DNA from 2 places in the Paeniglutamicibacter psychrophenolicus genome. Region 1 is predicted to be linked to the other one. Evidence: riboswitches for the same ligand, from Rfam matches in the RefSeq annotation. Region 1 holds a riboswitch; the other holds the start of a gene.
What was found. Region 1 has a riboswitch for S-adenosylmethionine ahead of JOF46_RS20700 (hypothetical protein). Riboswitches for the same ligand answer to the same signal wherever they lie in the genome.
Positions count from the first base shown of each region.

Region 2: another riboswitch for S-adenosylmethionine. It lies ahead of JOF46_RS20005 (methylenetetrahydrofolate reductase); the one in region 1 lies ahead of JOF46_RS20700 (hypothetical protein).

Region 1 is NZ_JAGIOE010000001.1:4,603,707-4,608,980, forward strand. Features, by position in the region: gene JOF46_RS20690 (siderophore-interacting protein) at 102-950, opposite strand; gene JOF46_RS20695 (histidine phosphatase family protein) at 1,084-1,695, opposite strand; SAM riboswitch class IV at 1,742-1,864, shown strand; gene JOF46_RS20700 (hypothetical protein) at 1,879-2,313, shown strand; gene JOF46_RS20705 (acyl-CoA thioesterase) at 2,310-2,741, opposite strand; gene JOF46_RS20710 (App1 family protein phosphatidate phosphatase) at 2,771-3,853, opposite strand; gene JOF46_RS20715 (pyridoxamine 5'-phosphate oxidase family protein) at 3,982-4,413, shown strand; gene JOF46_RS20720 (DUF3626 domain-containing protein) at 4,455-5,274, shown strand, end outside.
Region 2 is NZ_JAGIOE010000001.1:4,452,808-4,458,081, reverse strand. Features, by position in the region: gene ilvD (dihydroxy-acid dehydratase) at 1-420, opposite strand, end outside; gene JOF46_RS20010 (helix-turn-helix transcriptional regulator) at 498-1,334, shown strand; SAM riboswitch class I at 1,758-1,880, shown strand; gene JOF46_RS20005 (methylenetetrahydrofolate reductase) at 1,987-2,913, shown strand; gene metE (5-methyltetrahydropteroyltriglutamate--homocysteine S-methyltransferase) at 2,969-5,274, shown strand, end outside.

The sequences.
Region 1 (5,274 bases):
AGGAACCCCGCCCGAGTCATTACCGCTTCGAGCAGGCGATGACTCGTCGAGGCAGAGCCGCAGCGAAGACCTGCGGGAGACCACCCGCCCCGAAGCCCATGTCAGGCGTTGAGCGCTTCGGGGAAGATCTGTCCGATGGGCGACTTCTTTTCGGCCTGGAATTCGTCCTCGGCACGGCCGTAGGCCCAGTAGGCGGACAACGACATGGCCCGGCGATCCACTCCGCGTTCGCCGTTGAGGTAGGCACGCAGCGACTTCATGGTCTCTCGCTCGCCGTGGGCAAAGACCTGGAGGGTGCCTTCGTGCCACTCGGCGTTGCGCACGGCTTCCTCGAGCTTGGTGTTTTCCGGGGTGAAGTAGCCGCCGCGGTGCAGCCAGTGCACGGTGATCCCTGCCGGCACATCCAGCTGGACCTCGTCCTCTGGTCCTGCGACCTCGAGGTAGATGTCCCCGACCATCTCCGGGGTCATGTCTTCGACGGCGGCGGAGATCGCCGGAAGCGCCGTCTCGTCGCCGATGAGCAGGTGCCTGTCGAATTCGGGGTTCGGCGTGTAGAGGCCGCCGGGGCTGGCGAAGCAGATCTGGTCGCCGATCTTGGCGTTCTGCGCCCACGGGCCGGCCAGTCCCTGGTCTCCGTGGATCACGAAGTCGATCTGCACGGTTTGGGCTTCGAGGTCCACGTGCCGCAGCGTGTAGGTGCGTCGGACCGGGAAGTCTTCAGGGGCCAGCTGTTCACGCAGGGCATCGAGGTCGTACGGGGGCACCAGGCCGAGCTCGGGCTTGGCGAAGAGGATCTTCACGTAGCGGTCGGAGACGGCCTTGTCCTGGAAGTTCACGAATCCTGGACCCCCGAAGGTCAGGCGCATCATGTGCCGGGACAGTTGCTCGGTGGCCAAAACCTCGAGGACAACCTGGGGCCGAACCGGACGTGCCGAACGCTGGATGCTCACCAATTACCGCCTTTGTGGATTAGGGAAGATAAGCCTAGCCTAATCGACCAAGCCCCCACTTAGCCAATGCCAACGTCATGAACCCGAGCCGCAAGGCCCCATGCAATCAACCGAAGGCCACGAAAAATTGCCGCTACTCCAGGTGTTGGCCCTGCCAGCTGCGCAGCCTCCAGCTCGATCCCGTCGCATCCTCCAGGGTCACCACACCGGTGTTGGCCAGCGGCACGGGGGAAAGCAGTGCAGAGTCGAAGTTGGCGCTCCGGGAGGCAAGCCAGGTCACCAGCATTGCCGCGTGGCTGACCACCACCAGCTTCCCGGTCCCGGCATTTCTGGCCCCCTCGATGACCGCGTCGAAGCGATCCAGTGCGGTGCGGGCGTCCTCGCCGCCGGGCACCCTGGCCGAAAGGTCGCCCGAGAGCCAGCGGAAGAACACGTCGCGGTAGGCCAGTTGGGCGTCGCGGTCGGTGCGCATTTCCAGTTCCCCGGCGGAGATCTCGGTAAGCCCGGCGTGCTCGGCCACTTCCAATCCGCGGGCTTGCGCCAGCGGACCGGCCGTCATCCTGGCCCGCAGCAACGTCGAGGAATACACCGCGTCGACGTCCCGCCCCTCGGCGCCCAACCGCTCCACCAGCGCCTGGGCCTGCGCAATCCCGGTCTCGTCCAGTGGTGCCCCGGGGGCAGCGGTGTCCAGTGCCTGCGCCACGTTCGAGGCGGTCTGCCCGTGGCGGATCAAGATCAGTCTCATACCATCACCCTAAATCGTCATCCCCGTTTTGGTACGATGAAACCAGCTTCACGAGATGCGCGCCAGCTTTAGGCTCCGACCAGGCGCGTACACCAACCCCATGCTTCACGGGTGGTTCGGATGACGAAGCGGTCCTTGGCGGCAACCGCCCCGGGGACAAGAGCACACGAAAGGCGCCGTCCCTTGCGCAACCAGTCATGCCCGTCCGAATCCTGTACGTCCTTCCACCCCGGCCACCGCACCAATCCGCGGGCGGTCAAGTCCCTGATGGCCCGACCCACGCTGTGGGCTCCGGCCGATGTGGAGGTCATGGTCTCCCCCGTCCAGGGGCTCACGCTGCACGTCTTTGCCGGCGGGACCCACCACCAGGTCTTCGCCCATGACCTTCCCGTGATCGCGCACCTGCTGCGCATCGCCCCGACCCGTCCCGAGGGCGTCTCGCTGGGCCGGGTGAATTTCCACAACAACGCGCTCGCGCTTCCGGCGGACCCGCGGCGCAGCGCCGGGCTGGGTTACTTTTCCTTCAGCACCGAGCCGCTTGAGCCGTGCAGCTTCGAGCGGGACGAGGCCCTGGCCCGGGACTTCGACGCGTTGACGGCCGAGCTGCAGCGCTCCTAGCGGAAGATCGGCTCGGCCGCGTAGCGGGCCATCGCTTCCTTGTTTTCCGCCGACAGCCGCAGCAGCCGCTGGGTCTCGACGGAAAAGAAAGCCAGGGTCGTGGCGGCACGAACGCACACCCCGCCGTCGACCGGATCGTGGAATTCGTAGCAGATGTCGAAGCTTGCTGCCTTGATGGCGCTGATCCACAGGTCCACGTGCGCCGGGACGTTGCGGTAATCCAGCGGCTTGACGTAGCGCACCCGGTGCTCGACCACCAGGATCTGGGTGTTTTCCGGGACCGCGGAGAACAGGTCGACCAGCGGCTCGATCCCGGGCTTGCCGGTGCCGCCGGGCACGCCGAAGCCGGCGATGCGCGCCTCTTCCATCATGCGGACCAGGTTCACGTTGTTGATGTGGCCGTACGCGTCCATGTCTCCCCAGCGCATGGGGACCTCGACGCGGAGCTTGGGTTCGTTCACTTGCCCGGCCCCTGCTCGGCGTCGGGGCTGATGAGGCCCAGCTCCTGAAGCTTTTCGGCGATGCGTGCCCCGTCGGACTCGTACACCCACGGCACCCCGGGAGTGGAGTTCAGGATCCCCTGGCTGCGTCCGCCGGCCAGCACGGCCTCCGAGGGGGTCAGCTGGCGGATCACGATCGCCGCGACGTGGTCGGGGTAGCGCCTGGCGAATTCGGCGTAGAGGTAGGGGTCGTGCTGGCCGTCGTCGCCGATCAACAGCCACTTCAGGTTCGGGAACTCATTGGCCAGGCGGCGCAGCTGGTCGGCCTTGTGCTGCATGCCCGAACGGAACCAGCCCCTGTCGGTGGGCCCCCAGTCGGTCAGCAGCAGCGGGCCCTGCGGGTAGAGGTTGCGCGAGAGGAAACGGGTGAGCGTCTGGGCAACGTTCCAGGCTCCCGTTGACAGATAGAAGGTGGGGGCGCCGGGCTTGTCACGCATCAGCTTCTCCATCATCACCGGCATCCCCGGGGTGGCGAGGCGGGCGTGCTCGGACAGGACGAAGGAGTTCCAGGCGGCCAGCAGCGGGCGCGGCAGTGCGGTGACCACGATGGTGTCGTCCACGTCGGAGAGCATCCCGAATTCGGCGGCCGCGTCGACCATCATGACCGGGGCGGCCACGGCCGCGGAACCATCGGTGTGCAAGGTGATCTCGTGCCAGCCCGGTGCCAGCGTGGCGGCGACCCTGACGTCGAGCACTCCCCCGCGGTCGGCCTGCACGGCAAAGCGTTCGCCGTTGATGTGCACCTCGAGCTGCCCGTGCGGGACGATCGGGGAGATGAAGTTCCGCCAGCCACGCACCCCGTCGGCGATGACCTTGGCGCGGTGGCGCCCCGCATCGAATGCGCCGGGCTTGGCCAGCACCAGCCGCGCAAAGATGCGCACCCAGCCGTTTTCCGGGTCCGAGAGCCCGTAGCCGGTGTAGGGCAGGACGGTGGGCACCAGGCCCCGTTCGCGGGCCCGTGTTGCGCGCAGTTCCAGGGCGCGGTCCTCGAAGCGTGCGGCAATGTGCCGGGCGCGTTCGGCTCCTGTTTCCTTGACCATGAAACCCAGTCTTTCACGAGCCGGGGGCAGGGAGTGGATCGAAAGGATGAATTGGGCCGCGTTGCCGGAAAGTTCACTTGCCGTTGTCAACTCTGGTATTTTTCTACGTTTCGTAGAATTATGAAGGCATGATGTTTGACCATGATGCAGATGAACCCGTGCTGGTGCTGACCGAAGAGCAGGCCTGGAGCTTGCTCGAGAGGACCTCCCACGGCCGCCTGGCCACCGCGGTGGGCGGCACCGTCGATATCTTCCCGCTGAACTTCGGCCTGGTGGGCAAGACCATATACATCCGCACGGCTCCAGGCGAAAAGCTTGCGGCCCTGACGGTGCACGATGCGGTGGCCTTCGAGGCCGACGGCATCCTCTCCGACGAGGCCTGGTCGGTGGTGGTCCACGGACACGCGCACCAGCTGCAGACCACCGCGGAGATCGAGGAGGCACGCAGCTCCGGGGTCTCGCCGTGGACGCCCACCATGAAGGAAGCCTGGGTCAAGATCGAGGTCGCCAACATCTCGGGTCGCCACTTCCGCCTCGGCACACAGCCCGAGAGCGACTAGCACCACGGCACCTTCCGACCGGAAACACCCGAGGAACGACCATGGTCGATGCGCGTGCACAAGCCGCACTGGCGCATGTGCGCGCCCTGTCCCGCGGTGGACAGATCGATCCAAACGCCAGTGTCACCATCCATTTCCATCCCGATGCACCGTTCGGGGACACCACCGTGATCGAGTCCCTGGCCCGCGAGGGGATCTACCGGTCGCAATTCGAAACCGGCACCGGCAACGGCGGGCTCACGGCAGTGCCCGGCGGGGACCGCTACCTGTGGGAAAGCAGGCTCTTTGGCGGGCACTACGACGACGCCGAGGCTGCACTCCGGCCCAAGTACTGGTCCCTTGACCTGCGGCGCGACGGGTTCGGCGGCTCCCCGCGATTCGGCTCAAGCTACCTGCGCCTGAACCCGGCAGTGCTTCAGCGGAGCACCTTTTGCTTTCCCGACAGCGTGTTCGGCCCCACGCATTTCGGGACCGCGAGGCGCTTCGGGATTCCGGAGCCGAAGGGCATAAATCCTTCCAGGGACCCACTCGATGACTACATCGAGGCCCACGTCCACGGGGTGCTGGAATTGCGCAGGGACGTCGAGGCGATCGTGCTGGACCCCTCGTACCGCGGCACACCGATCGAGGCGGCGGCCCGGAAGCTTGGCTGCCCGGTCCATTGGCATCAGGGCTTCGCGGCAACGGGCACCATGCTGCACCAACCCGGCTACCGCGGGAAGGGACCGGCCGAACTCGCCTCGCGGCTGGCCGGGGACGGGGAGCTTGACCCCTCCGGGCTCGGGCACGCCCGCTTGCGGCCCGGGCTGGATCCCCAGGAGCTCAAGAAGGTCTGGCACCTGTTGGCCCGCTACGGCCGCA
Region 2 (5,274 bases), 150 kb from region 1:
GGTGGGGATGTTCAGGCGCATGGCGGCCATCATCATGCCGGGGGTGATCTTGTCGCAGTTGGAGATGCAGATCAGTGCATCGGCGCAGTGCGCGTTGACCATGTACTCGACCGAGTCGGCGATCAGATCGCGCGAGGGCAGCGAGTAGAGCATGCCGCTGTGGCCCATGGCGATCCCGTCGTCCACGGCGATGGTGTTGAACTCGCGCGGGATTCCCCCGGCCTCGATGATGGCGTCCGAGACGATGCGGCCCACCGGCTGGAGGTGGGTGTGTCCGGGGACGAATTCGGTGAAGCTGTTCGCAACGGCGATGATCGGCTTTCCGAAGTCGGAGCCCTTGACGCCGGCGGCTCGGAGCAGCGCGCGTGCTCCGACCATGTTGCGGCCGTGGGTGACTGTTCGTGAACGTAATTCAGGCATGATCCAAGTCAACCAGCACCGTCCACGCGGCGGAAGACGCTCCTAATACTAGTAGTGGCAGTGATAGATTTATGGTCATGAGTGTTGAACGCAGGCGGGAGCTGGGGCAGTTCCTGCGGGACAGGCGCGGCAACCTCGTCCGTGCGGAACTGGGGCTGCCGCCGATCGGGCGCAACCGCACGCTGGGACTGCGCCGGGAGGAGATCGCGGCCTTCGCCGCAGTCAGCGTCACCTGGTACACCTGGCTTGAACAGGGGCGGGACATCAACGCCTCCCGCCAGGTGCTCGAATCCATCGCCCGCGTGCTCACCCTGACCGCGGCCGAAACGGCGTACCTGCTGGCCATGGGCGGATACACGCCCGTCCCCTCCGCCGAGGTCATGGCCATCGAGCAGGCCCCGGACCACCTGCAGCGGCTGCTCGACGCCTTTGACTTCCCGGCGTTCGCCGTCGCCCCCGATTGGGGCATCGCCGGCTGGAACCGGGCCTACGCGGGCCTCTACACGCGCATAGCCGCGGTGGACCCGGAGGACCGGAACCTGCTCTGGCTGATTTTCACCGACCCGCACCTGCGCCAGATGCTGCCCGACTGGGAAGAAACCTCGCGGCACTTTGTCGCCGAGTTCCGTGCCGAGGCCGGCGCCCGCCTCGGATCGGCCGCCCACACGACACTGCTGAAGCGCCTGGGCGAAGCCAGCGGGCAATTCGCCAAGCTCTGGGCCGACCGCGGCGTGGAGCGCTTTGCCTCCCGGCAGCGCGTGTTCATGCATCCGGTTGCCGGTGAGCTGGTCTTCGAGCAGCACCGGCTGGTGCCCTCGGACGCCCCGGAACTGCACCTGGTGATGTACGTGCCGGTGCCCGGCACCCCGACCGCGGAGCGGATCCGCAAGCTCCTGGCGGACGAAACCGCCTGACGCTGCCCGGGCCAAGCCGAACCACCAGCCCAATCGCCGGGCACCCGTGTCGGGGATTGCCCCAAGCTTCCCGCCGCCGGCCATGGTTCGGTCGCCTCCGGCAGGAGGAAGCCGGCGGCTGGCGCGCACCCAATTGCGGCATGCCCGCGGCCATGTGCCGCCGCCCGGGGCCCCGGCAGCGTTCCGGCAGGCAGCGCCGCGGGACGTCACGGAAGCTTCATGGAAAACTCCTGGTCGTCACATCCGAGTCCCGAATCCTTGCAGGCCAAGGGAAGCAGTCCGATTGCCTCCCGTAACAATGTGACCCCGGGTGGCGATCGAAAATGACGCCGCTCGGTCATGTGAAGTGTTTTAACCGTTCGTGACAGCTTGGCCGGCAGACCCCTTGCATCCGTGGTTTCGGCTGGCCCAAGATGGATACATCAACCATCAAGAGCGGCTGAGAGATCTGGCTCGTTGACGCCGCAGCAACCATCATCCGATGGATTTTCCCCCTTTGCGGGGACTTTCCGTCGGCGAGGGTGCTAAGGCCAGAAGCGATGGAGCCGCTTTCAGCGTTCTCTCACATCGCCGCAGGAAACCCGTTGACGGGTGCCTGGGGCTTTTGTGGCGAACCTTGATGCCTCCCTCGTGTCGACGAGGAGTAATTTCAATGAGCATTGCACCGACAACAGCACCGCCGTCACTGTCCTACGAGCTGTACCCGCCGGTGAACCGCGATGCCTCCGAGGGTGTTTTCAACACCATCGCCGCACTGGAAACCACGGATCCCGACTACGTGTCGGTGACCTACTCGGGGTCCCCGGCCCGCCGCAACGCGTCCCTGGAACTGATCGAGCACCTCATCCAAAACACCCGGCTGCGTCCGCTGGCCCACCTGACCTGCGTGGGGGAGAGCCGCGAATCGCTGCAGAACCTGATTCGCCACTTCATCTCCCTCGGGGTCCGCGGCGTGCTGGCACTACGCGGGGATTTGCCCACCGACCCGCAGGAATGGCGCGGGGAATTCCCCTTCGCCCGCTACCTGATCGAACTGATCCGCGAGGTGGAGGCCGACCACTCTGCAGCACTGGCCGGCGGGCGGCTGGGCGTGGGCGTTGCCGCCTACCCCATCCAGCACCCCGAATCCCCGTCCTTCGAGCACGACGTGGAGGTGCTGCTGGCCAAGGAACGTTCCGGGGCCAACTACGCCATCACCCAGGTGTACTTCCAGCCCGAGGAGTACACCAACCTCGTGGAGTCATCCCGCCGGGCCGGGGTCACCATCCCGGTGATCCCCGGGGTCATCCCGCTGAACTCGCTGCCACGTTTGAACCGCCTGGCCAAGATGACCGGGGTGGCACCGGACCCGATCCTGGCCCACGCCCTGGAAACCGCAAGCTCGGAGGGCGAACGCCACCGCATCGGCGTGGACGCAGCCGTGAACCTGGCCCGCCGGGCCTTCGACGACGGGGCGCCGGGCGTGCACCTCTACACCTTCAACGACCACCGCGGCTCGCTCGACGTGATCGAGCAGCTCGAGCTGCCGCGGACCCGCGCCACCCTCACCAACTCCTGGGCCACCCGCGCAGCGGTCTGACCCACACCTTCTTCCCAACTTTCAAAAAACGTCAACAACACCAAGGAGATCCACCATGTCGAAGCCAACCTTCCCCGCCGCATCCGTCCTCGGCTACCCGCGCATCGGGCCGAACCGCGAACTGAAGAAGGCCCTTGAGGCCCACTGGGCCCGGAAGACCGACGAGGCCACGCTGCACGCCGCTGCCCTGCAGTTGCAGAAGGCCAACCTTTCCAAGCTTGCCGCCCTGGGCCTGAAGCCCGACGACGCCTCGCTGCCCGGCGACTTCGCCTACTACGACCAGGTCCTGGACGCCACGCTCGCGCTCTCGGCCCTGCCCACCCGCTTTGCCGACCTGGCCGATGCCAACGGCGCCATCGACACCGCCGCCTCCTTCATCCTGGCCCGCGGCGACGAATCCCGCGCCCCGCTGGAAATGACCAAGTGGTTCGACACCAACTACCACTACCTGGTCCCGGAAATCGGCGAAACCACCCCGATCAAGGCCAACGCCACGGTGCTTGTCGAAAACTTCAAGGCGCACGCCGCCAACGGCACCACCATCCGCCCCACCCTGGTCGGCCCGATCAGCTACCTGCTGCTGGCCAAGGCCGAGGACGGCGCAGCCGCCGGCTTCGACCCGCTGACCCGCATCGATGAGGTCGTGGCAGCCTACGCACAGATCCTCGCCGAGCTCGCCGCCGCCGGAGCACCGTGGGTGCAGCTGGACGAGCCGGGCCTGGTCACCGACCGTGGCGCCGAGCTGGCAGTTCCCGGCGCACTCGCCGAGACCGTCTACACCAAGCTCGCAGCCGCCACCGAACGACCGGCACTGCTGGTCACCTTCGGCTACGGCACCGCCGGGGAACCGACCCGCCCGGGTGCCACCCAGGGCCTGCTGGCCCGCGCCGGTGTCGAGGCCGTGCACGCCGACCTGGTCCGCGGTGCCCTCCCGACCGCCGAATTCCTCGGCGAGCTGGCCGGCTCCACCCTGGTGGCCGGAATCGTGGACTCGCGCAACATCTGGCGCAACAACCTCTCCGCCTCGCTGGACATCCTCAAGTCCCTGCGCACCGAGGTCGAAAAGGCCAACGGCGCCCTGGCCGTGGGCACCGCCACCTCGCTGCAGCACGTCCCGCACGATGTCGCCCTGGAAGCCAACCTTCCGGCCCACCTTCCCGAATGGCTCGCCTTCGCCAACCAGAAGGTCGCCGAGGTCATCACCCTGGCCAAGGGCCTTTCCGAGGGTGAATCGGCGATCGCCGCCGAGCTCTCGGCCGCCGAATCGGCCATCGCCCACCGAGCCGGCTTCGCCGGGACCACCGTCGCCGCGGTGCGCGAGCGCCTGGCCAACCTGACCACCGCCGACTTCTCCCGCTCGGATGCGCAGACCCGCAAGGAAGCACAGGAGGCGGCCCTGGCGCTGCCGCCGCTGCCGACCACCACCATCGGTTCCTTCCCGCAGACCACCGAGGTCCGCACCGCCCGCGCCGCCCACAAGGCCGGCACCCTGGACGACGCCGGCTACGAGGGCTTCCTCAAGGCGGAAATCACCCGCGTGGTCGAGCTGCAGGAAAAGCTGGGCCTGGACGTGCTGGTGCACGGCGAGGCCGAGCGCAACGACATGGTCCAGTACTTCGCCGAGAACTTCGACGGCTTCTCCGAGACCGAGAACGGCTGGGTGCAGTCCTACGGATCGCGCGCCACCCGTCCCTCGATCCTCTGGGGAGATGTCTCCCGTCCGGCGGCCTTCACCGTCCCGTGGATCTCCTACGCCGCCTCGTTGACCAACAAGCCGCTCAAGGGCATGCTCACCGGACCGGTGACCATCCTGGCCTGGAGCTTCATCCGCGACGACCAGCCACTGTCCATCTCCGCCAACCAGGTCGCCCTGGCGCTGCGCGACGAGATCGCGGACCTGCAGGCCGCAGGAATCGGCATCATCCAGGTCGACGAGCCGGCGCTGCGCGAGCTGCTGCCGCTGCGCGCCGCGGACCAGCCCAAGTACCTGGGCTGGAGCGTTGACTCCTTCCGTCTGGCCACCGCCGGCGCGGTGGACGCCACCCAGATCCACACCCACCTGTGCTACTCGGAATTCGGCGAAATCATCGAGGCCATCGACGCACTGGATGCAGATGTCACCTCGATCGAGGCCGCCCGTTCCCGCATGGAGGTCACCGCGGATCTGACCAGCTACGGCTACTCCCGCGGCATCGGCCCGGGCGTGTACGACATCCACTCCCCGCGCGTTCCCTCCACCGAGGAAGTCGCCGAGCTCATCGACATCGCCCTGGGTTCGCTGGATCCCAAGGCGCTGTGGATCAACCCGGACTGCGGACTGAAGACCCGCGGCTACGCCGAGACCGAGGCCTCGCTGGCCAA